Regions from separate parts of the Streptosporangium sp. NPDC023615 genome, predicted to be linked through region 1. Evidence: riboswitches for the same ligand, from Rfam matches in the RefSeq annotation. Region 1 holds a riboswitch; the other holds the start of a gene.
The links. Region 1 has a riboswitch for glycine ahead of gcvP (aminomethyl-transferring glycine dehydrogenase). Riboswitches for the same ligand answer to the same signal wherever they lie in the genome.
Positions count from the first base shown of each region.

Region 2: another riboswitch for glycine. It lies ahead of gcvT (glycine cleavage system aminomethyltransferase GcvT); the one in region 1 lies ahead of gcvP (aminomethyl-transferring glycine dehydrogenase).

Region 1 covers NZ_JBFABE010000034.1:57,347-68,567, reverse strand. The annotation lists gene AB0G16_RS23050 (mannose-1-phosphate guanyltransferase) at 1-749, shown strand, start outside; gene AB0G16_RS23045 (FHA domain-containing protein) at 1,182-1,694, shown strand; gene AB0G16_RS23040 (MerR family transcriptional regulator) at 1,721-2,371, shown strand; gene AB0G16_RS23035 (bifunctional nuclease family protein) at 2,450-2,920, shown strand; gene AB0G16_RS23030 (MerR family transcriptional regulator) at 3,155-3,685, shown strand; glycine riboswitch at 3,701-3,792, shown strand; gene gcvP (aminomethyl-transferring glycine dehydrogenase) at 3,967-6,834, shown strand; gene AB0G16_RS23020 (hypothetical protein) at 7,107-7,916, shown strand; gene AB0G16_RS23015 (hypothetical protein) at 8,016-8,369, opposite strand; gene AB0G16_RS23010 (alpha/beta family hydrolase) at 8,527-9,144, shown strand; gene AB0G16_RS23005 (DUF5999 family protein) at 9,296-9,487, opposite strand; gene AB0G16_RS23000 (TetR/AcrR family transcriptional regulator C-terminal domain-containing protein) at 9,967-10,557, opposite strand; gene AB0G16_RS22995 (hypothetical protein) at 10,765-11,166, shown strand.
Region 2 covers NZ_JBFABE010000001.1:171,116-182,336, reverse strand. The annotation lists gene AB0G16_RS00800 (aldehyde dehydrogenase family protein) at 1-1,268, shown strand, start outside; gene AB0G16_RS00795 (3-oxoacyl-ACP reductase) at 1,273-2,037, shown strand; gene AB0G16_RS00790 (gamma-glutamyl-gamma-aminobutyrate hydrolase family protein) at 2,103-2,798, shown strand; glycine riboswitch at 2,937-3,035, shown strand; glycine riboswitch at 3,036-3,130, shown strand; gene gcvT (glycine cleavage system aminomethyltransferase GcvT) at 3,164-4,255, shown strand; gene gcvH (glycine cleavage system protein GcvH) at 4,252-4,644, shown strand; gene AB0G16_RS00775 (L-serine ammonia-lyase) at 4,718-6,094, shown strand; gene AB0G16_RS00770 (hypothetical protein) at 6,198-8,282, shown strand; gene AB0G16_RS00765 (DUF6286 domain-containing protein) at 8,507-9,175, opposite strand; gene AB0G16_RS00760 (amino acid deaminase/aldolase) at 9,325-10,518, shown strand; gene AB0G16_RS00755 (DUF3618 domain-containing protein) at 10,668-11,000, opposite strand; gene bcp (thioredoxin-dependent thiol peroxidase) at 11,112-11,221, shown strand, end outside.

The sequences.
Region 1 (11,221 bases):
TGGACGACGCCTCGCCCACCGAGACCCTCGCCGAGCGCCGCCGCGACCTGCAGCGCCTGTCGGAGCTGGTCAGCTCCTCCCGGGCGGCCTTCGGGGTGCGCTTCGACCCGGTGGGGGAGCGGGTGGCGCTGGTGGACGAGATGGGCCAGCTCATCAGCGAGGAGCGCGCCCTGCTGGTGGTGCTCGACCTGGTCGCGGCCGAGCGGCGCGGCGGCCGGGTGGCGCTGCCGGTCACCACCACCCGGGTGGCCGAACAGGTCTGCAGGTTCCACGGGGTCCAGGCCGAGTGGACCGCCACCGCCATCGACGCGCTCACCGCCGCCGCCAGGGGGCCTGAGATGATCTTCGCCGCGGACGGGCGCGGCGGCTTCATCGTCCCGGAGTTCGGCCCCACCGTGGACGGCCTGGCGGTGTTCCTGCGCCTGCTGGGCCTGGTGGCCAGGACCCGCCTGTCGCTCAGCCAGATCGACGCCAGGATCCCCCAGGCCAGGTTGCTGCGCCGTACCGTGCCGACCCCGTGGGCGGCCAAGGGGGCGGTGATGCGATCGGTCATCGAGGCCGCCGAGCACCACCTGATCGACACCACCGACGGGGTGCGGGTGGTCGCCGAGGACGGCGGCTGGGCCCTGGTGCTGCCCGACCCGACCGAGGCGGTCACCCACCTGTGGGCCGAGGGCTTCGACGTCGACTCCGCGCAGGCCATGATCGAACGCTGGGCGCGGGTGGTGGAGGAGGCCGCCGGGGGCTGACGACCCCCGGCACGGCGGTCTCCCCGGGAGCCGGCCCCCGTGCGGACCGGACTCCTCAGGGGTGATCCCACGGCAGGCCCTCCCGGGGGCCGGTCTCCCCGGGGGCGGGTCTCCCCGGGGCTCGTCCTCCCGCGAGCCGGTCTCCCTCCCGGAAACCCTAAAAAAGGATATGAAGCGCATTGAGGACTTTGTCGGGCGTAATGGACCGAGCGAATGCGACAAACACAGCGCGGCACCATGGACCGGGGACGTACCCCGCTGTAACTTTGTCACCGACCGTACCCGCGGTTCAGCGTCAACCTTGACCTTCGCGTCTCATCACTGTATGTTGCGGCATTCGCAGTCTGAGAAATCCCTTGAGAAGCGAAGAAGCGAGGCGCGCATCACTGAGCACCGTTGCCGCGTCTTCGCGGTAGGAGGCCGAGCCGATCGATGCCGAGCGTCTACTGCACGCAGTGCGGTCATGCCAACCCTGAGGATGCCCGTTTCTGTTCCCGATGCGGGTCGCCGCTTACCAGGTCCGACACACCCGGAGACAGCACGTCGACGATCTCCCTCTCCGGGATCGAGGCCTACGAGGCGGAGACCGGGGAGACGCTTCTCGCCGAACGGCAGGCCGTGGAGCAGTTGCCTCCCGGCAGCGCGTTGCTGGTGGCGATGCGCGGCCCCAACGCCGGCAGCCGGTTCCTGCTCGACAGCGACCTCACCACCGTGGGCCGCCATCCCGAGAGCGACATCTTCCTCGACGACATCACGGTCTCGCGCCGCCACGTGGAGTTCTACCGGCGCGGCGGCGGGGTCTTCACCGTCCGTGACGTCGGTAGCCTGAACGGCACGTACGTGAACCGGGAGCGCATCGAGGAGGTCCCGCTCTACGGCGGCGACGAGGTGCAGATCGGCAAGTTCCGCCTCGTCTTCCTCACCCGCGGCGCCGCTGGAGGATGATGAGCTCGCAGGCCGCTCGTGCGCACATGAGCATCGGGGAGGTGCTCGCCCTCCTGCAGGGCGAGTTCCCCGATGTCAGCATCTCCAAGATTCGCTTCCTGGAGGGCGAGGGGCTGATCGAACCGGAGCGCAGTCCCTCCGGGTACCGCAAGTTCACCTACGCCGACGTCGAGCGGCTCCGCTACATCCTCAGCGAGCAGCGGGACCGCTACCTGCCGCTGCGGGTGATCAAGGACCGGCTGGAGGCCGCCGACCGCGAGGAGCGCCCCCCGGCCCCGCCGCGGGCCGTCCCCGGCGAGGGGCCCGGAGAGGTCCGCCTCACCCGTGACGAGCTGCTGCGCGCCGCCGAGCTCGACGAGGACACCCTCGCCGAGCTGGAGGACTACGGGCTGCTGGCAGCCGTGGCCCGCTACTACGACGCCGAGGCGCTCGCCGTGGCCCGCAGCGTCGGCGCCCTGGCCGCCTTCGGCCTGCGCGCCCGCCACCTGCGGGCCGTCAGGGCCGCCGCGGAACGTGAGGCCGGGCTGGTGGAGCAGGCCGTGGCGCCCCTGCTGCGCCGCCGCGGGCCTGGTGCGATCGACCAGGCCGACGAGACGGCCAGGGAGATCTCCGGCCTGTTACTGGAATTGCACGCCTCACTCCTGCGTTCGGGCGTTCGTGGGGCACTGGGCCGGTGAGAACCTGACCAGGCACTCGTACCCCCACGAGTGTTACGTTGAACAAACCGGTCGGAATCCAGCGAAGCGGAGCAGCCCGTGTTGCAGATGGAGGTCGTGGGCGTTCGAGTCGAGATGCCCTCCAACCAGCCGATCGTCTTGTTGAAGGAGGCGCAGGGGGAGCGTTACCTGCCCATCTGGATCGGCATGACCGAGGCCACGGCGATCGCCATGGCCCAGGCCGAGGAGCCACCGCCTCGGCCGCTGACCCATGACCTGTTCCGGGACGTGCTCGACGGCCTCGGGGTCCGGCTGAACACGGTCAACATCGTCGCCCTGCGCGACGGGATCTTCTTCGCCGACCTGGTCTTCTCCAACGGGGTCGAGGTGAGCGCGCGTCCCTCCGACTCGATCGCCCTGGCACTGCGCACCGGCGCACGTATCTTCGCGAGCGAGGAGGTCGTCCGGGAGGCGGGAGTGATCATTCCCGACGACCAGGAGGACGAGGTGGAGAAGTTCAGGGAGTTCCTTGACACGATCACGCCGGAGGACTTCGGCCGCGCGGGGTAGGAATTTCGGTGCATTTACGCTTCACGACGCGCCGGGTGGGGTCGTTGACTGGACTTGGCCCCAGTCCTACGGTGCAAGTGAACCCCACGGCCGTGCGTAAACCCCCAGATCAGGCCGTGGGATGAGAGAAAGCCGGAGGTCCGCGTGGCGGTCAGCAGCGGCGAGGGTAGAAACGCCGATCAGGATGACCCGGAACGGCGCCAGTCGGCACGTCAGCGCGCGGGTGAAGAGGGTCTGCTGTTCGACGGGGAACCGGTGAACACACCCGCCGATCTCGGCTACCGGGGCCCGACGGCCTGTTCCGCGGCCGGGATCACCTACCGGCAACTCGACTACTGGGCGCGCACCGGCCTGGTCGAGCCCACCGTGCGGGCCGCGCACGGCTCGGGCTCCCAGCGGCTGTACGGCTTCCGCGACATCCTGGTCCTCAAGGTCGTCAAGCGCCTCCTCGACACCGGCGTCTCCCTCCAGCAGATCCGCATCGCCGTGCAGCACCTGCGCGACCGGGGTGTCAACGACCTCGCGGGGATCACCCTGATGAGCGACGGGGTGAGCGTCTACGAGTGCACCTCGCCCGACGAGGTCATCGACCTCCTCCAGGGCGGCCAGGGGGTCTTCGGCATAGCGCTCGGACGGGTCTGGCAGGAGGTGGAGGGCTCCCTCGCGGATCTTCCCGGCGAACGCGCGGAGTCGGGCGCCGGCCCTTTAGGCGATCATCAGGCCGATGAACTGGCCCGGCGCCGCAGAGCGCGACGAACCGGGTAAACTCGGACTCGCCATTGACCCTGTGCGGGAGAGACCCCGGCACGGCCGGGGCGCCGAAGGAGCAACCTCCCCGGAATCTCTCAGGCACCCTGTACCGCACGGACGAGGCAACTCTGGAAAGCAGGCGCGCCTGCCAGGCGTGACTCACCGACGGTGCAAGCCTCCCGTCCCCGGGCAGGTGAAGCTCTCAGGTCGCGGCGGCAGCCGTGATGACAGAGGGGGAGACTCCGGCCGCACGCCCGCGCCCGGCGCCGGTCTCCACCCCGTCTGGGAGGCTTTCCATGACCGATCTGTCCCCGCTCGGCGAGCTCGCGCCCCCGCCGTTCGCCACCCGCCACATCGGGCCCGACGACGACCAGCAGGCCCGCATGCTGGAGGCGGTCGGGTTCGCCTCCGTCGCCGACATGATCGCGGTGGCCGTGCCCGAGGCGATCCGCTCGGCCGAGCGGCTGAACCTGCCCCCGGCGGCCTCCGAGACCGAGGCCCTGGCCGAGCTGCGCGTCCTGGCCGGGCGCAACACCGTGCTCACCTCCATGATCGGCCTGGGCTACCACGACACGGTCACCCCCGCCGTCATCCGCCGCAACCTCCTGGAGAACCCGGGCTGGTACACCGCGTACACGCCCTACCAGCCGGAGATCTCCCAGGGCCGCCTGGAGGCCCTGCTGAACTTCCAGACCGTGATCTCGGACCTGACCGCCCTGGACGTCGCCGGGGCCTCCCTGCTGGACGAGGCCACCGCCGCCGCCGAGGCGATGACCCTGGCCAGGCGCGCGGGCCGCACCCCGTCGAAGGTGTTCGTGGTCGACGCCGACGCGCTGCCGCAGACCAAGGCGGTGCTGCGCACCCGCGCCGAGCCGCTCGGCATCGAACTGGTCGAGAGCGACCTGGCCGGTGAGCTGCCCGACTGCTTCGGCGTGCTCGTGCAGTACCCCGGCGCGAGCGGCCGGATCCACGACTTCCGCGCCGTGGCCGAGGCCGCCCACGCCCGCGGCGCCCAGGTGGTCGCCGCCGCCGACCTGCTGGCCCTCACCCTGCTGACTCCCCCCGGCGAGCTCGGCGCCGACATCGCGATCGGCTCCTCGCAGCGCTTCGGCGTCCCACTGGGCTTCGGCGGCCCCCACGCGGCCTACATGGCGGTCCGCGAGGGCCTCCAGCGCCAGATGCCCGGCCGCCTGGTCGGCGTCTCCGTGGACGCCGACGGGCGCCCGGCCTACCGGCTCGCGCTGCAGACCCGCGAGCAGCACATCCGCCGCGAGAAGGCCACCAGCAACATCTGCACCGCGCAGGTCCTGCTGGCGGTGATCGCCGGCATGTACGCCGTCCACCACGGCCCCGAGGGCCTGCGCAGGATCGGCCGCCGCGTCCACCGGCACGCCGTGGTGCTGGCCGAGGGCCTGCGCCAGGGCGGCGTCGAGGTGGTGCACGACACCTTCTTCGACACCGTGCTCGCCCGGGTGCCCGGCAGGGCCGCGGCGATCGTCGCCACCGCCCTGGACAACGGCGTGAACCTGCGCCTGGTCGACGACGACCACGTGGGCGTCACCTGCGACGAGCGGACCGAGCTGCTGCACCTGGAGCAGGTCCTGGCCGCCTTCGAGGTCACCGGGATCATCCCGGCGGACCTGGACGCCGCCGCGCACGACGCGCTGCCCGCCTCGCTGGCGCGCACCGGCGACTACCTGACCCACCCGGTCTTCCACGACCACCGCTCCGAGACGGCCATGCTGCGCTACCTGCGCCGCCTCCAGGACAAGGACGTCGCGCTCGACCGGTCGATGATCCCGCTGGGCTCCTGCACGATGAAGCTCAACGCGACCACCGAGATGGAGCCGATCACCTGGCCGGAGTTCGCCGGCCTGCACCCCTACGCCCCCGCCGACCAGACCCGGGGCTACCTGGAGCTGATCGCCGAGCTGGAGCGCTGGCTGGCAGAGGTCACCGGCTACGACGCCGTGTCGCTCCAGCCGAACGCCGGCTCCCAGGGCGAGTTCGCCGGGCTGCTGGCCATCCGCGCCTACCACGCCGCGCGCGGCGAGTCCGAGCGCGACGTCTGCCTCATCCCCTCCTCCGCGCACGGCACCAACGCCGCCAGCGCCGTCATGGCGGGCATGCGGGTCGCCGTGGTGGCCTGCGACGACGAGGGCAACGTCGACGTCGGCGACCTGGTCGCGAAGATCGACAAGCACCGTGACCGGCTCGCCGCGATCATGGTGACCTACCCGTCCACGCACGGCGTGTACGAGGAGACGATCGTCCGGGTCTGCGAGCTGGTGCACGAGGCCGGCGGGCAGGTCTACGTCGACGGCGCCAACCTCAACGCGCTGGTCGGCCTGGCCAGGCTGGGCGAGTTCGGCGCGGACGTCTCCCACCTCAACCTGCACAAGACCTTCTGCATCCCGCACGGTGGCGGTGGCCCCGGGGTCGGGCCGGTCGCGGTCCGCTCCCACCTCGCCGGCTACCTGCCGGGCCACCCGCTGCGCGCGGGCGCCGGCGACGGGAAGGGCGTCGGCCCGGTCGCGGCCGCCCCGTACGGCTCGGCCGGCATCCTGCCCATCTCCTGGGCCTACATCCGGATGATGGGCGCCGACGGCCTCAAGGCGGCCACCGAGCAGGCCATCCTGTCGGCCAACTACCTGGCCCGCAGGCTCAGCCCGCACTACCCGGTCCTCTACACCGGCCGGGGCGGCCTGGTGGCCCACGAGTGCATCGTGGACCTGCGCCAGATCACCAAGGAGACCGGCGTGACCGTCGACGACGTGGCCAAGCGCCTGGTCGACTACGGCTTCCACGCGCCGACCATGTCGTTCCCCGTCGCCGGGACGCTGATGATCGAGCCGACCGAGAGCGAGGACCTGGCCGAGCTCGACCGGTTCTGCGAGGCGATGATCGCCATCCGCGGCGAGATCGCCAAGGTCGCCTCCGGCGCGTACGAGAAGACCGACAACCCGCTGCGCAACGCCCCGCACACGGCGGACAGCCTGGCCGCCGACGAGTGGGAGCACGCCTACACCCGCACCGAGGCGGCCTACCCGCTGCCGTCGCTGCGCGAGGGCAAGTACTGGCCGCCGGTCCGGCGCATCGACCAGGCCTACGGCGACCGCAACCTGGTCTGCTCCTGCCCCCCGCTGGAGTCCTACGAGGACTGATCCTTCACCACGCGGGATCCGGGAGGGCCCGGGTCCCGGGCGGATCCGGGCCGCTCCCGTGCGGCCCGGCCCGGGAGGCGCCCCGGGAGCGTCCCGGGAGCGCCGCGGGCCGCGCCCGGGTCTCGCCCGGGTCGTGCGCGAACCCCGCGCGGGTACCGTCTCGATCATGCGCGAACCCCGTGTGGGCCGCAGATTCGCGCGGTATGTGCCGGGACGGACGGTGCCCCGAGTCGTTAGGCTCGGGGCGTCTCCTTATCCGGGAAGGACCCTGCATGCCTGAGGTGGACACCCGTCCCTTGGACACCGCGCGAGGACTGGCCGAGTCCGGCGACCTCGACGCCGCCGCCACGATCTTCGCCGAGCTGGCCGCCGATCCCGACGACCCCGATCGCGCCCAGGCGGCGGTGGGTCTCGCGGTCGTGCTCGACGAGCGGGGGGACGTGCCGGGCTCCCGCGCCGCCGCGCGCACCGCCCTGGCGACCGGCCACCCCGAGTTCGCCGCCCAGGCCGCCTGCCTGCTCGCCGGGAGCTTCGAGCGCGAGGGCCTGACCGACCAGGCCCGTGCCGCCTGGCAGGCCGCCCTGGGCGTCGGCCACCCCGCCTACGTCCCCCCGGCGCACATGGCCCTTGCCAGGCTCGCCACCGACGCCCGGGAGGCGGAACGTTCCCTGCGGGACGCGCTGGCCACCGCCGACCCGGAGATCGCCTCCCACGCGGCGCAGCGGCTGGCGGAGGGGTTCCTGGAGGACGGCGAGCCCGGTGAGGCCGCCCGGGCGCTGCTGGAGGCGCTCTCGGTGCCCGGGGTGACCGAGGTGGCGAGGCTGAGGGTGATGCTCGGCATCGCCCACCTGGAGCTGGCGTGCGCCGAGTTCTCGGCCGCGGTCGAGGAGGTCGGCGAAGGCGGCGACGGCGGCGACGGCGGCGACACGGAGACCGGCGCGCTGGCCATCGAACTGCTGGCCCGCACGCTCCCTCTCAGGGGGCGGGACGAGGACGCCGAACGGGTCTGGCGTTACGGCCTCGACAGCGCCGACGCCGATCTCGCCGGTGAGGTCAGACTCCGCCTGGAGCGGGACGCCTGAGACGCGCTCCGGCCCGGGCGGGACCTCCGGGACGGGCACCGGCCTTGGGCGGGACGTCCGTAGCCGGGCTCCGGGACGGGGCGGCGGGGGCCGGACGCCTCAGCCGCGTCCCCGCCAGTTGCTCACGGCGTGGGCGAAGTTGATCGCGATGATGCCGCCCCAGGCCAGCAGCAGCCCGACGGTGCCCGCCTCGCCCGCCGCGATGGCGGTCAGCGGGATGCCGATGCCCATCGAGCCGAGCGCGACCGTGACCGAGGGGTTCGAGGCCTTGCGCGGCGCCCTCGGCGCCTCGGCGGCGTAGGGCCCCGGGTAGAAGCCGGGGTGGGATCCGGCGTGCATCTCGGCGCGCACCCGCTGGGCGATGGTCGCGTCGAGACGTGACACGAACGAGTCGATCAGCGCGGTCTCGTACTCCGGGCCGAGGTCCCGGCGGGCCTCGATGGTGGCACGCATGTCCTGGCGGATATCTTGATGATTCTGCACGCCTCGATTGTTTCCTCCGTACGCCCGTCCCGCATCAGTCGTTAGGACGAGATCCGTGTCCCTGTCGGCGAGTCAGCCCTTCGAGGACGCCTCGTCCTCACGGGGGACGTCCCCTCCGGCGACGTCCCTGGATATCACGACCCCGCACGGCCCGGGGCGGGTGGAGATCGACGAGGTGACCGACCCGCGTTTCCTGCTCGTGCTCACCCACGGCTCGGCCGGCGGGGTGGACGCGGGCGATCTGCTGGCCGTACGGGACGCCACGACGGCGATCGGCGGGACGGTCGCGCGGGTGCTGCAGCCGTTCAGGATGCGGGGGGCGCGTGCTCCGGGCTCGGCCGTCAAGCAGGACGAGGCGTGGGAGGCGCTGGTGGCGGAGCTGCGCGGGCGCTACCCGGGGCTGCCGCTGGCCCAGGGCGGGCGGAGCAACGGGGCCAGGGTCGCCTGCCGTACGGCCGGGGCGGTCGGGGCCCGCGCCGTGGTGGCGCTGGCGTTCCCCCTGCACCCGCCGGGAAAGCCGGAACGGTCCCGCGCCGGGGAACTGCGCGCGGCCGGGGTGGACGTGCTGGTGGTGAACGGGGACCGCGATCCGTTCGGGGTGCCCGACGCGGTGGACGCCGCCCGTCTGGTGGTACTGCCGGGGGAGGGGCACGACCTCAAGAAGGATCCCGCCAGGGTGGGCGAGGTGGTCGCCGCCTGGCTCGACGCGACGATGCGGCCGGGGCCGGGTCCGGGGGATCTGTGACGATCCCGGTGACGCGGGTGAACCGGATCCTCACCCGATGCGGCGGTCGTGGCGGCCCGGGCCGGTCCGGGCCTTTGGGACGATCCGCCGGGGCGGTGCGGTGCGGTGTGCACCGGCCCCCTCCGGGTGATCGACCGGGGTGACCCGGTCGTCAGCCGACGCCCACCAGGGGGCGGTGCGGCTCGATGACGGCGCCGTCGGGGAGGAGCTCGCCGGTGTCGTCGAACAGCACCACACCGTTGCAGAGCAGGCTCCATCCCTGCTCGGGGTGAGCCGCCAGGGTGCGGGCGGCTTCGCGGTCCAGCGCGTCGGCGGACGGACAGGACGGCTCATGCGGGCACATCGGCGTGCCTCCGGATCTCTCGTGTCGGCTCACCCGGGTCACATCGGGCATGGAGTGGGCATCGGACATCCGGCGGCACCGTCACCGATGGGTCTCCGTTCCCACGTGTGACGGGGGACGAGCATCTGAATGTTGACATATGACCATACAGGTCCCCGTAACAGAACGAGGCCCGTACATCAAGCAGATCAAGTGTGCGATCGATCGCACCTTGGCGACATAGCCCGTTAGGACTGTTTGTGGGCTGGAGAGGGCCAGTCCGTTGGAGCCGTGCCGGGTGATGTGACCTATGACACATCATGCCTGATATACGGACAATCAACCAAGAGCGACACGCCGAGCGGAGAGTAAACGATCGGTTACACCTTCCTGACGCGTGAGAAGGGTGGTGCCCGATCTCCCGGTGCGAGGGGCGGGGCGTGCTCGGCCCCGTGCGCTCGGCCCCGTGTCCTGGGCCTCGTGTCCTGGGTCCCGTGCGCTCAGCCCCGTGCGCTCAGCCCGGCCAGGAGGGCCTCCAGCCCGTGTTCGAAGTCGGCGTCCGCGCCGGGACTGCCCCCTCCCCGCGACGGGGGGCGCCACGGCTCGTCGTCATCGTCGGCGGGCTCGGCCCACCCCGACTGCTGCACCTCCACCGCCACCGCCCCGAAGACGTAGGCCCGCAACGCCCGTACGGCCGCCGGCGCGTCGGTGAGCCCGGCGTCGGCGAGCTGGTCGATCTGTTCCCGGATCGCGATCGCGGCCCGCCCCCTGGGGGGCTTGGTCAGCGCGAGCGCCAGCACTCCCGGGTGCTCCCTGAGCGCGGCCCGGCCGGCCCGGCACCAGGCCCTCGCGCTCTCCTGCCAGGTCGCGGCGGGCTCGACGTGGACCGTGGTGACGTGTTCGGCCAGGGCGTCCATCAGGGCGTCCTTGCCCCGGGGCAGGTGGTGGTAGATGGCCATCGCCTCCACCTGGAGCGCGTCGCCCAGTCTCCGCATCGTCAGCCGCCGCAGCCCCTGCCCGTCGGCGATGTGGAGGGCGGCGTCGATGATGCGCTCCCTGGAGAGCGGTACGGGTGGTCGCTTGGCAGGCATGCGATCATCCTGCCAGCTTCACCTTACTGCGTAAAGGACGACGCGCCGTGAACGCGGATCACCCTCCCGAGCGTGACGTCCCCGATCGACGGCCCGGAACCGGGGAGGGCGGCCGGGGCCGAGATGACGGGCCGGGACCCGGACGGCGTAGGCTACGAGCGGTGATCTGCCGGAGAGGGCCCGGCGGCCGGTGAGAGAGGGTAGACGATGGCGTTTTTCCGACCGCGCGTGAGCCGGGAGGCGGAGGTTCGTCACCACGCCGACCAGGAGGTCGGGAAGGGCTTCCCCGAGCTTCTGGAGAAGGCGCGGGCCGCCGAGGCGGAACTGCGCAGGGCGCAGGCCGCCGCGGCTCCGGTGCAGGAGGTGCGGGCGGCCGGTCTGGCCCTGGACAGGGCGCTGACCGAGGCCCTGCGCGCGGCCGAGGCCAACCAGCGCGCGACGTTCGGTGTCAGGGCCTACGACGACCGGATCCGGCGCCGCAAGGGCAGGGCCACCCCCGTGGGGTCGGGGTGGACCGACGAGGTCAACCGGCTGCGTACCCTGCGTGAGCGGAACCGGCTGACCGGCATCCCCAGGGTCCCGCGCCCGGTCCAGGCCTCGGCCCGCTGATCCTCGCCCCCGCCGCCCGTCACGCCCCGCCGTGGCGGGCGGCGCGGGGCACCCC
Region 2 (11,221 bases), on a different contig from region 1:
AACGCGCCGGGCGCGCCTACGCGGCCTGGCGGAGGGTCTCCCCCTCCGACCGGGCCCGCCTGCTGCGCCGCTTCGCCGCCCTGGTGCGCGAGCACGCCGAGGAGCTGGCGCTGCTGGAGGTCGCCAACTCCGGGCACACCATCGGCAACGCCCGCTGGGAGGCGGGCAACGTCGCCGACGTCCTCGACTTCTACGCCGGGGCGCCGGAACGCGATCACGGCCTGCAGATCCCGGTGCCCGGCGGGATCGACGTCACGTTCAGGGAGCCGCTGGGCGTGGTCGGCGTGATCGTGCCGTGGAACTTCCCGATGGTCGTCATGACCTGGGGGGTGGCCCCGGCGCTGGCGGCGGGCAACACCGTGATCGTCAAGCCCGCCGAGTGGACGCCGCTGACCGCGCTGCGGGTGGCCGAGCTGGCGCTGGCCGCGGGCCTGCCAGAAGGGGTGCTGCAGGTCCTGCCCGGCGAGGGGGAGGTCGCGGGCGCCCGGCTCGTCGAGCACCCCGGCGTGTCGAAGATCGTCTTCACCGGGTCGACCGAGGTCGGCAAGGAGATCGCCGCCGTCTGCGCCGGACAGGTCAAGCGGCTCACGCTGGAGCTGGGCGGCAAGAGCGCCAACGTGGTCTTCGCCGACGCCGACCTGGAGAAGGCCGCGGCGACCGCGCCGTACGCGGTGTTCGACAACGCGGGCCAGGACTGCTGCGCGCGCTCCCGGATCCTGGTCGAGCGGGGCGCGTACGAGGAGTTCCTGGCCCGGTTCGGCGAGGCGGTGCTGGGCGTCCGCGTGGGCGACCCGCGCGACGAGGACACCGAGATGGGCCCGCTGATCAGCGCCGAGCACCGCGAGCGGGTCGCCTCCTACGTCACCGAGCCACCCCACCTGCGGGGTTCCTGCCCCGAGGGGCCGGGGTTCTGGTACCCGGCGACCGTCCTGACGCCGCGCTCGACCGACGACCGGGCGTTCACCGAGGAGATCTTCGGGCCGGTGGTGTCGGTGGTGCCGTTCGACGACGAGGCCGACGCGGTACGCATCGCCAACGACACCCCCTACGGGCTGAGCGGGTCCATCTGGACCCGTGACGTCGGCCGGGCGCTGCGGACGGCCAGGGCCGTCGAGGCCGGCAACCTCAGCGTCAACTCGCATTCCAGCGTCCGCTACTGGACGCCGTTCGGCGGCTTCAAGCAGTCAGGGCTCGGCCGTGAGCTGGGGCCGGACGCGCTGGCGGCGTTCACCGAGACCAAGAACGTCTTCATCTCCGAGGAGGAGTAGAACGATGCAGCGTCTGCAGGACCGGGTGACCGTGATCACCGGCGCCGGGAGCGGGATCGGCCTGGCCACCGCGCGCCGGTTCGCCGAGGAGGGCGCCCGCGTCGTCTGCGTGGACCTGGACGAGGAGACCGGCCGGGCCGCCGCGTCCGAGGTCGGCGGGCTGTTCGTCAGGGCCGACGTGACCGTCGAGGACGACGTGGACCGGGCGTTCCGGACGGCGTTCGACACCTACGGCAGCGTGGACGTCGCGTTCAACAACGCGGGCATCTCGCCGCCGGAGGACGACTCGATCCTGGAGACCGGCATCGACGCCTGGCGCTGGGTCCAGGAGGTCAACCTCACCTCGGTCTACCTGTGCTGCAAGCACGCCATCCCGTACATGCGGCGCCAGGGCAAGGGCTCGATCGTCAACACCGCCTCGTTCGTGGCCGTGATGGGCTCGGCGACCAGCCAGATCTCCTACACCGCCTCCAAGGGCGGGGTGCTGGCCATGTCGCGCGAGCTGGGCGTGCAGTTCGCCCGCGAGGGCATCCGGGTCAACGCGCTCTGCCCGGGGCCGGTGAACACGCCGCTGCTGCGGGAGCTGTTCGCCAAGGACCCCGAGCGGGCCCAGCGCCGCCTGGTGCACGTCCCGCTGGGGCGTTTCGCCGAGGCGTCGGAGATCGCCGCCGCGGTGGCGTTCCTCGCCTCGGACGACGCCAGCTTCATCACCGGCTCGGAGTTCCTGGTGGACGGCGGCATCTCCGGCGCGTACGTCACCCCGCTGTAGGGGAGTCCCGGCCGGCCCGGAGCCACCGGGCCCGGCCCCGTGAGAGCAAGGCAAGGCGAGAGATCATGTCCCGTCCCGTCATCGGCATCACCTGTTACGTCGAGCCCGCCCGGTTCACCGTGTGGGAGGCGACGGCGGCGCTGCTGCCCTACGACTACGTCGACCACGTGGCCCGCGCGGGCGGGCAGCCGGTGATCCTGCCCCCGGCCGGCGACCCCGCGCCGCTGGTCGAGCGCCTGGACGGGCTGATCCTGGCCGGTGGCGGGGACGTCGGCCCGGAGCGGTACGGGCAGGAGCCGCACGCGAGGACCGGCTACGTCCGGCCGTTCCGCGACGAGGCCGAGCTGGGACTGGTCCGCGCGGCGCTGGAACGGGACCTGCCCTTCCTCGGCGTCTGCCGGGGCATGCAGATCCTGAACGTCGCCCTGGGCGGCACCCTGCACCAGCACCTGCCCGACGTGGTCGGCCACTCCGGGCACGCCCCGGCCCCGGGGAGTCACGGCAGGATGCCCGTGCGCCTGGCCCCCGGCGGCCGGACCTCGAAGATCTTCGGGGCCGGGACCGTGGACGTGGCCCACTACCACCACCAGGCCCTGGACCGGCCGGGCGAGGGCCTGACCGTGACCGCCCACGCCGAGGACGGCACGATCGAGGCCGTGGAGCTGGACGACCACCCCTTCGCCGTCGCCGTCCAGTGGCACCCCGAGGCCGACGACGAGTCGGCCCTGTTCGAGGCCCTGGTCCGGCACGCCGCCCCCTGACCGGTCCTTTCGCCGGACCGGCCCACGGCCCCCTGACCGGCCCGGTCCGGCGCCTCGGACCGGGGAGGGCACCGGGCCCGGCGCGACGGGGGATTCCGCTTCGCCGGTGCGGGCGGTTAGGGTGGCGGTGACACCGATGAATCCCGTGCGGGAGAGCGTCCTGACATCCAGACCAGGACCCCTGAAGGAGCAAGCCCTCCCCGCGAACCTCTCAAGGCAAAGGACCGTGCGGGTAGGTGCTCTCTGGAAAGCAGGCCCCGCGGCCTCGCCGAAGGTGAAAGTCCGGTAAAACCCGGGTGAAACTCTCAGGCACCCATGACAGAGGGGGAGGATGATCTCATCTGTCCCCTGCCTGAGGTGTGCACATGTCCCGATCTACGCCGTTGCGCGGCGTGCACGAGGCTCTCGGCGCGACGCTGACCGACTTCGCGGGCTGGCTGATGCCGCTCCGCTACGGCAGCGAGTCCGCCGAGCACAACGCGGTCCGCCGGGCGGCCGGCCTGTTCGACCTCTCCCACATGGGTGAGATCTTCGTGACCGGGCCGCAGGCCGCCGAGGCGCTCGACCACGCGCTGGTCGGTCACCTGTCCGCGCTGGAGCCCGGCCGCGCCCGCTACACGATGATCGTCGACACCGAGGGCGGTGTGCTGGACGACCTGATCGTCTACCGGCTGGCCCCCACCGAGTTCATGGTCGTCGCCAACGCCTCCAACTCCCCGCGCGTCGCCGCCGAACTGATCGACCGCGCCAAGGGCTTCGACGCGACGGCCGAGGACCGCTCCGAGCGCTACGCGCTGATCGCGGTCCAGGGCCCGCGCTCGGCGGAGATCCTGGCCGGCCTCACCGACGCCGACCTCGACGGGCTCAAGTACTACGCGGGCCTGCCGGCCGTCGTCGCGGGCCACGAGGCCCTCGTCGCCCGTACCGGATACACCGGCGAGGATGGGTTCGAGCTGTTCGTCGCGTCCGAGGACGCCGAGGCGCTCTGGTGCGCCCTCAGCGAGGCGGGCGCGCCGCACGGGCTCATCCCCGCCGGCCTGTCCGCGCGCGACACCCTCCGGCTGGAGGCGGGCATGCCGCTCTACGGCAACGAGCTCTCGGCGGGGCTGACCCCGTTCGACGCCGGGCTGGGCCGTGTGGTGAGGTTTGACAAGCCGGGCGACTTCGTCGGCCGGGCCGCCCTCGAACCCCTCAGGGACGTCCCGCCGGGCCGCCGCCTGGTCGGCCTGGTCTCGAACGGCCGCCGGGTGCCCCGGCGCGGGTATCCGGTGGTGGTCGCCGCCGACGGCGCGGTCGTCGGGGAGGTCACCAGCGGAGCGCCCTCGCAGTCGCTGGGCAGGCCGATCGCCATGGCCTACGTGGACAACGGCCTGGCGTCGGGACTGGCCGTCGACATCCGGGGCAGCCGCGAACCGGTCGAGGTCGTCGCACTGCCTTTCTACAGGAGGACACAATGAGCAGCATTCCCGAGGACCTGCACTACACCAAGGAACACGAGTGGGTCTCCGGAGTGGATGACGGCCTGACCCTCACCGTGGGGATCACCGCCTACGCCGCCGAGGCGCTGGGGGACGTGGTCTACGTGCAGATCCTCCCCGAGGTCGGCAGCACGGTCACCGCCGGCGACACCGTCGGCGAGGTGGAGTCGACCAAGTCGGTGAGCGACATCTTCGCCCCGGTCGGCGGTGAGATCGTGGAGGTCAACCAGGCCGTCGTGGACGACCCCTCGCTGGTCAACGGTGACTCCTACGGGGAGGGATGGCTGTTCCGCATCCGCCTGGAGGGCTCCGCCGACGACCTGCTGTCGCCGGAGGAGTACGCCGCGCTCACCTCGGGTGAGTCCTGAGCCTCCGGCTCACCGGTACCCGGGCCACGCGCGTCCCCGGGCGCGCGTGGCCGCCCCCGCTGGAAGGACTCAGATGACGATCAGCGTCTTCGATCTCTTCAAGGTCGGGATCGGCCCGTCCAGCTCGCACACGGGCGGCCCGATGGCCGCGGCCCACAGGTTCGCCCGCGGCCTGCACCGCGACGGGCTCCTGGAGAAGACCGCCCGGGTGAGCGCCGTCCTGTACGGCTCGCTCGGGCTGACCGGCAAGGGACACGGCAGCGACAAGGCCGTGCTGCTCGGCCTGGCCGGCGAGAAACCCGAGCTGGTCGACGTCGACACGGTCGACGAGCGGCTGGCCGCCATGCGCGAGTCCGGCACCGTCCCGCTCCACGGCTCCCGCGAGATCCCCTTCGTCATCGGCGAGGACCTCGTCTTCGAACGCAAGATCTCGCTGCCCGGCCATCCGAACGGCATGCGCTTCACCGCCCTGTCGGAGTCCGGCGAGACGCTCCGCGAGCGGGTCTACTATTCGGTGGGCGGCGGCTTCGTGGTGGACGAGAACGCCACCGGCGCCGACCGGATCAAGGCCGACGACACGGTCGTGCCGTACCCGTTCGGCACGGCCGCCGAGCTGCTCGCCCAGTGCGCCGAGACCGGGCTGTCGATCTCCGGGCTGATGCTGGAGAACGAGCAGGCCTTCGGCCGCACCGAGGCCGAGATCCGCGAGCGGCTGCTCGGGCTGTGGCGGGTCATGACCGAGTGCGTGAACCGGGGCGTCGGCAAGGAGGGCGTGCTGCCAGGCGGCCTGAAGGTGCGCCGCCGCGCCCACCAGCTCCACCGGCAGCTGCGGAGCGAGACGCAGGAGAAGGACTCGCTGCAGACCATGGACTGGGTCTCGCTGTTCGCGCTGGCCGTCAACGAGGAGAACGCCGCGGGCGGCCGGATCGTCACCGCCCCCACCAACGGGGCGGCCGGCATCATCCCGGCGGTCCTCACCTACTACGACCGCTTCACGCCCGACGCCGACGACGAGGGCGTGATCCGCTTCCTGCTGACCGCGGGGGCGATCGGCGTGCTGTTCAAGGAGAACGCCTCGATCTCCGGCGCCGAGGTCGGCTGCCAGGGCGAGGTCGGCTCGGCCTGCTCGATGGCCGCCGCCGGGCTCACCGAGGTGATGGGCGGCACCCCCGAGCAGGTGGAGAACGCCGCCGAGATCGGCATCGAGCACAACCTGGGGCTGACCTGCGACCCGATCGGCGGGCTGGTGCAGATCCCGTGCATCGAGCGCAACGCGCTGGCCTCGATCAAGGCGATCGCCGCGGCCCGGATGGCGCTGCGCGGCGACGGCCGCCACTTCGTCTCGCTGGACAAGGCCATCAAGACGATGCGCGACACCGGCCGCGACATGCTCGACAAGTACAAGGAGACCAGCCGCGGCGGGCTCGCGGTGAACGTCATCGAATGCTGAACGAGGGCTGAGCGGGGCCGCCGCGACGCGGTCCCGTCCGCTCCTTATGTCCCGATCGACACCAAATCTCGCATCCCATGGGGGAGCCCGCGGTGCCGCGCCTATGCTGGGTGACCTCATCCGCGGGACGATGGAGGTCGTGGTGGTGACGGGAACGCACGCGGTGAGACCCTCCCGCCGTTCCGGTCCGGCCACCCCCTCGCGGGGCCGGCGGGTGCTGCGTCTCCTGGCCTCGCACTGGGTCTTCGCGCTCGCCCTGCTGGCCGGGGGCGGGGTGCGCGCGCTGGCCGTGCTCGGCTACCGCCCGGCCCTGTGGTTCTGGGCCGACTCCTTCGTCTACCTGAACGCCGGGCTCGCCCCGCGCCCCCTGGAGTCCCGTCCGGCGGGGTACGCGCTGTTCCTGTGGGTCCTCAAGCCGCTCTCCAGCGTCCAGGCCGTGGTCGTCGTCCAGCACCTCCTGGGGCTGGCCGTGGCCGTCTGCGTCTACCTGCTGCTGCGCAGGCTGGGCGGGCTCCCGGGGTGGGGCGCGACGCTGGCCGCGCTGCCGGCGCTGCTGGACGTCCACCAGGTCCAGCTCGAGCACCTCGTCATGGCCGACCTGCTCTTCCAGTTCCTGGTGGTGGTGGCGGTCACGACGCTGCTGTGGCGGCGGCGCCCCGCGACGTGGGTCGCGGCGCTGGCCGGCGCGCTGCTGGCGGCGGCGACCGTCACCCGGACCGTCGGGCTGCCGCTGATCGCCGTCGTGGTGGTCTGCCTGCTGCTCCGCCGCGCCGGGTGGCGGGCGGTCGTCGCGGCCACGCTGACCGCCGTGGTCGGCCTGGGCGGGTACGTGGCCTGGTTCGCGTCCGAGCACGGCACCTACGGGCTGACCCGGGGGAACGCGTTCCTGTGGGCGCGGACGATGACCTTCGCCGACTGCGCCGTCATCCGGCCGCCCGGCCCGGAGGCGGCCCTGTGCCCGGCCGAGCCGCGGGAGGCGCGCAAGGCGCCGCCGCTCTACATCTGGGACGGCGACTCGCCGCTGAACAAGGTCAAGGGGAGCTGGGCCGAGCGCGACGCCCTCGCCGGGGCCTTCGCCACCCGGGCCATCACGGCCCAGCCGCTGGACTTCCTGCGGACCGGCCTGGCGGACGTGGCGCACGTCTTCGACTGGACGCGGCGCGTCTACCCGGCCCCCGGGCCGCAGAGCGCCTACGTCTTCCCCGACACCGCCCGGCCCTTCCCCACCGGGACCGCCTCGGCGGGCAGGACCGCCGAGGAGCTCACCGTCGCCTACCAGGGCGTCTCGGGGGCGCCCGTGCTGGTCGAGCCGTACGCGGGGCTGCTGCGCGGCTACCAGGAGTACGGCTACGTCCGGGGGCCCTACCTCGCGGTGATCTGCCTGGTCGGGCTGGTCGGCGTGCTGAGGCGGCTGCGGCGCCTCGGCGGCGTGGTGCTGCTGCCGTGGGCGGCCGGGGCCGTGCTGCTGGTGCTGCCGCCGTTCATCGCGGCCTTCGACCACCGCTACGTCGTGCCCGCCCTGCCGCTGCTCTGCCTGGCCGCCGGACTCGCCTTCGGTTCCCGGCGGCGCGAGGAGCGGCGCGAGGAGCACGCCCCCGGCGAGCCGGGTCCCGGGCCGGACGGTCCGCACGACGGTCCCGGGGCGCCTCCCGGGGACGGCCCGGAAGGCGGTCCCGGCACGGATCCGGGAACCGGCGACCGGGCGCCGTACGGCGAGGCGGAGGAGCACCGGTGGGCGTCCGGGCGGCCGGTGTACGCGAGCCCCGTCCACGAGCGGGCGTACGGCGAGGGCAGGGCCGGCGGGGACGCGGGCGGGGTCGCGGAGCGCCCGCCGGGGGCGTACGGCGGGGCGGCCGGGGTGCCGCTCTTCGGCAGGCAGGCCCACCGCGACTCCTACGGGACGGCCTACGGCGGGTCAGTGACGCCGGACGTGCAGCCGGACCAGCACGCCGAGTTCTACCTCCCCGAGCGCCCGTCGGACCTTCCCCACCGCGTCCCGGTTGAGTCGCGCCACCAGCTTGCCGACATCGGTCCCCGGGGCGCAGCACACGGTGACGCGCAGCCGCTCGTCCCGTACATGCCTGACCCCGACCCGGGTGAGCCCTTCGACTTCTTTAAGGGCAACACCGAGCACGGCCGTCCCCGTCCCGGCCCGCCTGCCGCACCGTCCCCACCCCAGGGCGTGTAGCAGCCACCGCACCGCCAGGACCGACAGCACCGTCAGCGTCACCGCGACGAGCCATCCCTGCCAGGGGTGCCCGGCCAGCCATCCGGGGAGGCCGTGGCGCACGAGCCGGGCGTCCGGGCGGTGGCCGGGCAGGTCGCCGCGTCCCCGCAGGAAGGCGTACAGCCCGGCGCAGCCGAGCACCGCGCCGGTGACGGCCAGCCCGATCCGGTTTCCCGTGTACGGCCTCATCGGCTGCTCCGCCTGCACAGCCGCACCGTGACGTCGCCGCCGTACATCGAGCCCAGGCCCGCCAGGCGGTCGCCCACCGCGGCGCCCACCCGGCGCAGGACCGGCCCGGTCCGCTCGGCGTCGGTGAAGACCGTGACCTCGACGACCCGTGAGGCGAGGCGGACCCGCGCCTGGTTCACCTCCTCCACCGACTCGGCGGCCTCCCGCAGCGTGCGGCGGAGCCCGGACCGCGTGATGCCGATCACCAGGTGCGGGTCGCCCGGTTCCAGCGGGACCAGCCGCGGGCGTCCCGGCACGACGGCGAGGGCGAGCATCGTCGCTCCCGCCACCATGGCGAGCGCCGCGACGGCGAAGACGGCGGGATCGGACCATCTCCACGCGCCCACCCCCTCGACGAGCAGGCGGTAGGGTTCGCGCGCGACCGGCGACCCCATCAGCAGGCCGACCGTCGTCGAGGCCGACAGCGACAGGAGGGCGGCCACCACCAGGGCCGCCGGGACGCCCGCCGGGGTCCTGCCCGGCCGCAGCAGCCGCAGCGACCTGCGGCGTACCTCCTGGAACTGCTCGCCCGCGGCCTTGCCCGCCGAGCCGCTCCCCGAGCCGCCGCCCCCCGAGCCGCCACCGCTTCCCGAGCCCGCCAGGATGTCCTGGAGAGTAGTCGTCATTCGTTCACATGTACGCGCCCCATAGGTCCCGGGCGGGGGATCACCCGCCCACTTGCCCGATCCTGTGCCCTCCCCGGCGGGAGAATTGATCACCCCGGCAGTAATGTGAACATTACTCATATTCGTTGCGGCCGGGTTATCCTGCGGACATGGACGACCGTCAGCGCTACGACCGGGTCACCGCCCACCTCGATCCCCCCTTCGCCGTCGTCGACCTGCCCGCCCTGCGCGCCAACGCGGCGGCGATGGTACGGCGGGCGGCGGGCAAGCCGATCAGGGTCGCCAGCAAGTCCGTCCGTTCCCGGGCCGTGCTGGAGCGGATCCTCGCCATGGACGGCTACGCCGGGATCATGGCCTTCACCCTTCCCGAGGCCCTCTGGCTGGTCTCCACCGGGATGCGGGACGTCCTGGTCGCCTACCCCACCGTGGACCGCGCCGCGCTCGCCGAGCTGGCCGCCGGCCCGCGCGCCGCCCAGGAGATCACCGTCATGGTGGACCGGGCCGAGCAGCTCGACCTCGTCGAGGCCGCCGTCTCCGGGGTCCGCGACCGCCAGGAGATCCGGGTCTGCCTGGACGTCGACGCGGGCTACCTCGCCCTCGGCGGCCGGTTCCGGGCCGGCGTGCGCCGCTCCCCCGTCCGCGACATCGGCCAGGCCGTCGACCTGGCCACCGAGATCGCGAAACGGCCGGGCTTCCGCCTGGTGGGCGTGATGGCGTACGAGGCGCAGATCGCCGGCGTCGGCGACGACCTGCCCGGCAGGCCCGCCCGCACCCGGGCCGTCCGCTGGATGCAGGCCCGCTCACAGCGCGAGCTGATCATCCGGAGGGGCCGGATCGTCCAGGCCGTACGCCAGATCACCGACCTGGAGTTCGTCAACGGCGGCGGCACCGGCAGCATCGAGAAGACCACCCGTGAGCGCGCCGTCACCGAGATCACCGCGGGCTCCGGTTTCTTCCATCCCCGCCTGTTCGACTTCTACCGGAACTTCACCGGCAGGCCCGCCGCGCTGTTCGCGCTGCCGGTGGTGCGCCGTCCCGCCCCGGGCGTGGTCACGGTCCTCGGCGGCGGCTACACCGCCTCCGGCCCTCCCGGCGAGGACCGCCTGCCCCAGCCCTACCTGCCGTGCGGATTGCGCTACGACCCGGACGAGGGGGCCGGGGAGGTCCAGACCCCCCTGATCGGGCAGGCCGCCGAGGACCTGCGCCCCGGCGACCGGGTCTGGTTCCGGCACGCCAAGGCCGGTGAGCTCTGCGAGCGTTTCACCAGCCTGCACCTGATCGAGGAGGACGGGGTCGTGGACGAGGTCCCCACCTACCGCGGCGAGGGGCACGCCTTCCTCTGACCCCGCCGGTCCTTCCGGTGGCCCTCGTCACCGGGTGACGCCCGCCGACCGCGGCGCCCGTCACCGGTCATGCCCCGTCACCGTCACCGGCCGGGTCCCGTCACCGGCCGGGTCGCGTCACCGGTGAGGGCCACCGCCGGTCGAGCCCGTCACCGGTTGCGCCGCCTCCACAGCATGACGATCGCGCCGAGCGCCAGCACCGCGCCCACCCCGATCAGGACCGGCGCCAGGTCCGGCCGGTCCTCCTCCCACAGGTCGTCCGGCTCACCGGCGACCCGCACCGGCCTCGGCCCGGCCGCACCGCCGACCAGGTCGCCGACCTGCGCGACCAGATGCTCCGCGTTCGCCCTGACCTTCGCCACACCACGCTCCGCGACCCGCTTGGGGCTCACCCGGTCCGCGATGGCGTCCACCGTCTGGGCCAACTCCGCGCGCGTGCGCTCGATCTGCCGTTCCAACTCCGCGGGATCGGTGTCCGCCATGGCTATCCTCCCCTACACCTCGACGTCGATCAGTCTGTCAGGTCCGGTCCACCCTCGGCACTTCGGGCAGGCCGGTAAGTTGACCCGGGAACCCTTCCTCGGAGGAACACCATGAAACTCGAGCCGGGCGACGCCGCCCCGGACTTCACGCTTCCCGCCGCCGACGGCACCACCGTGTCGCTGGAGGCCCACCGCGGCAGGCGCGTCATCCTCTACTTCTA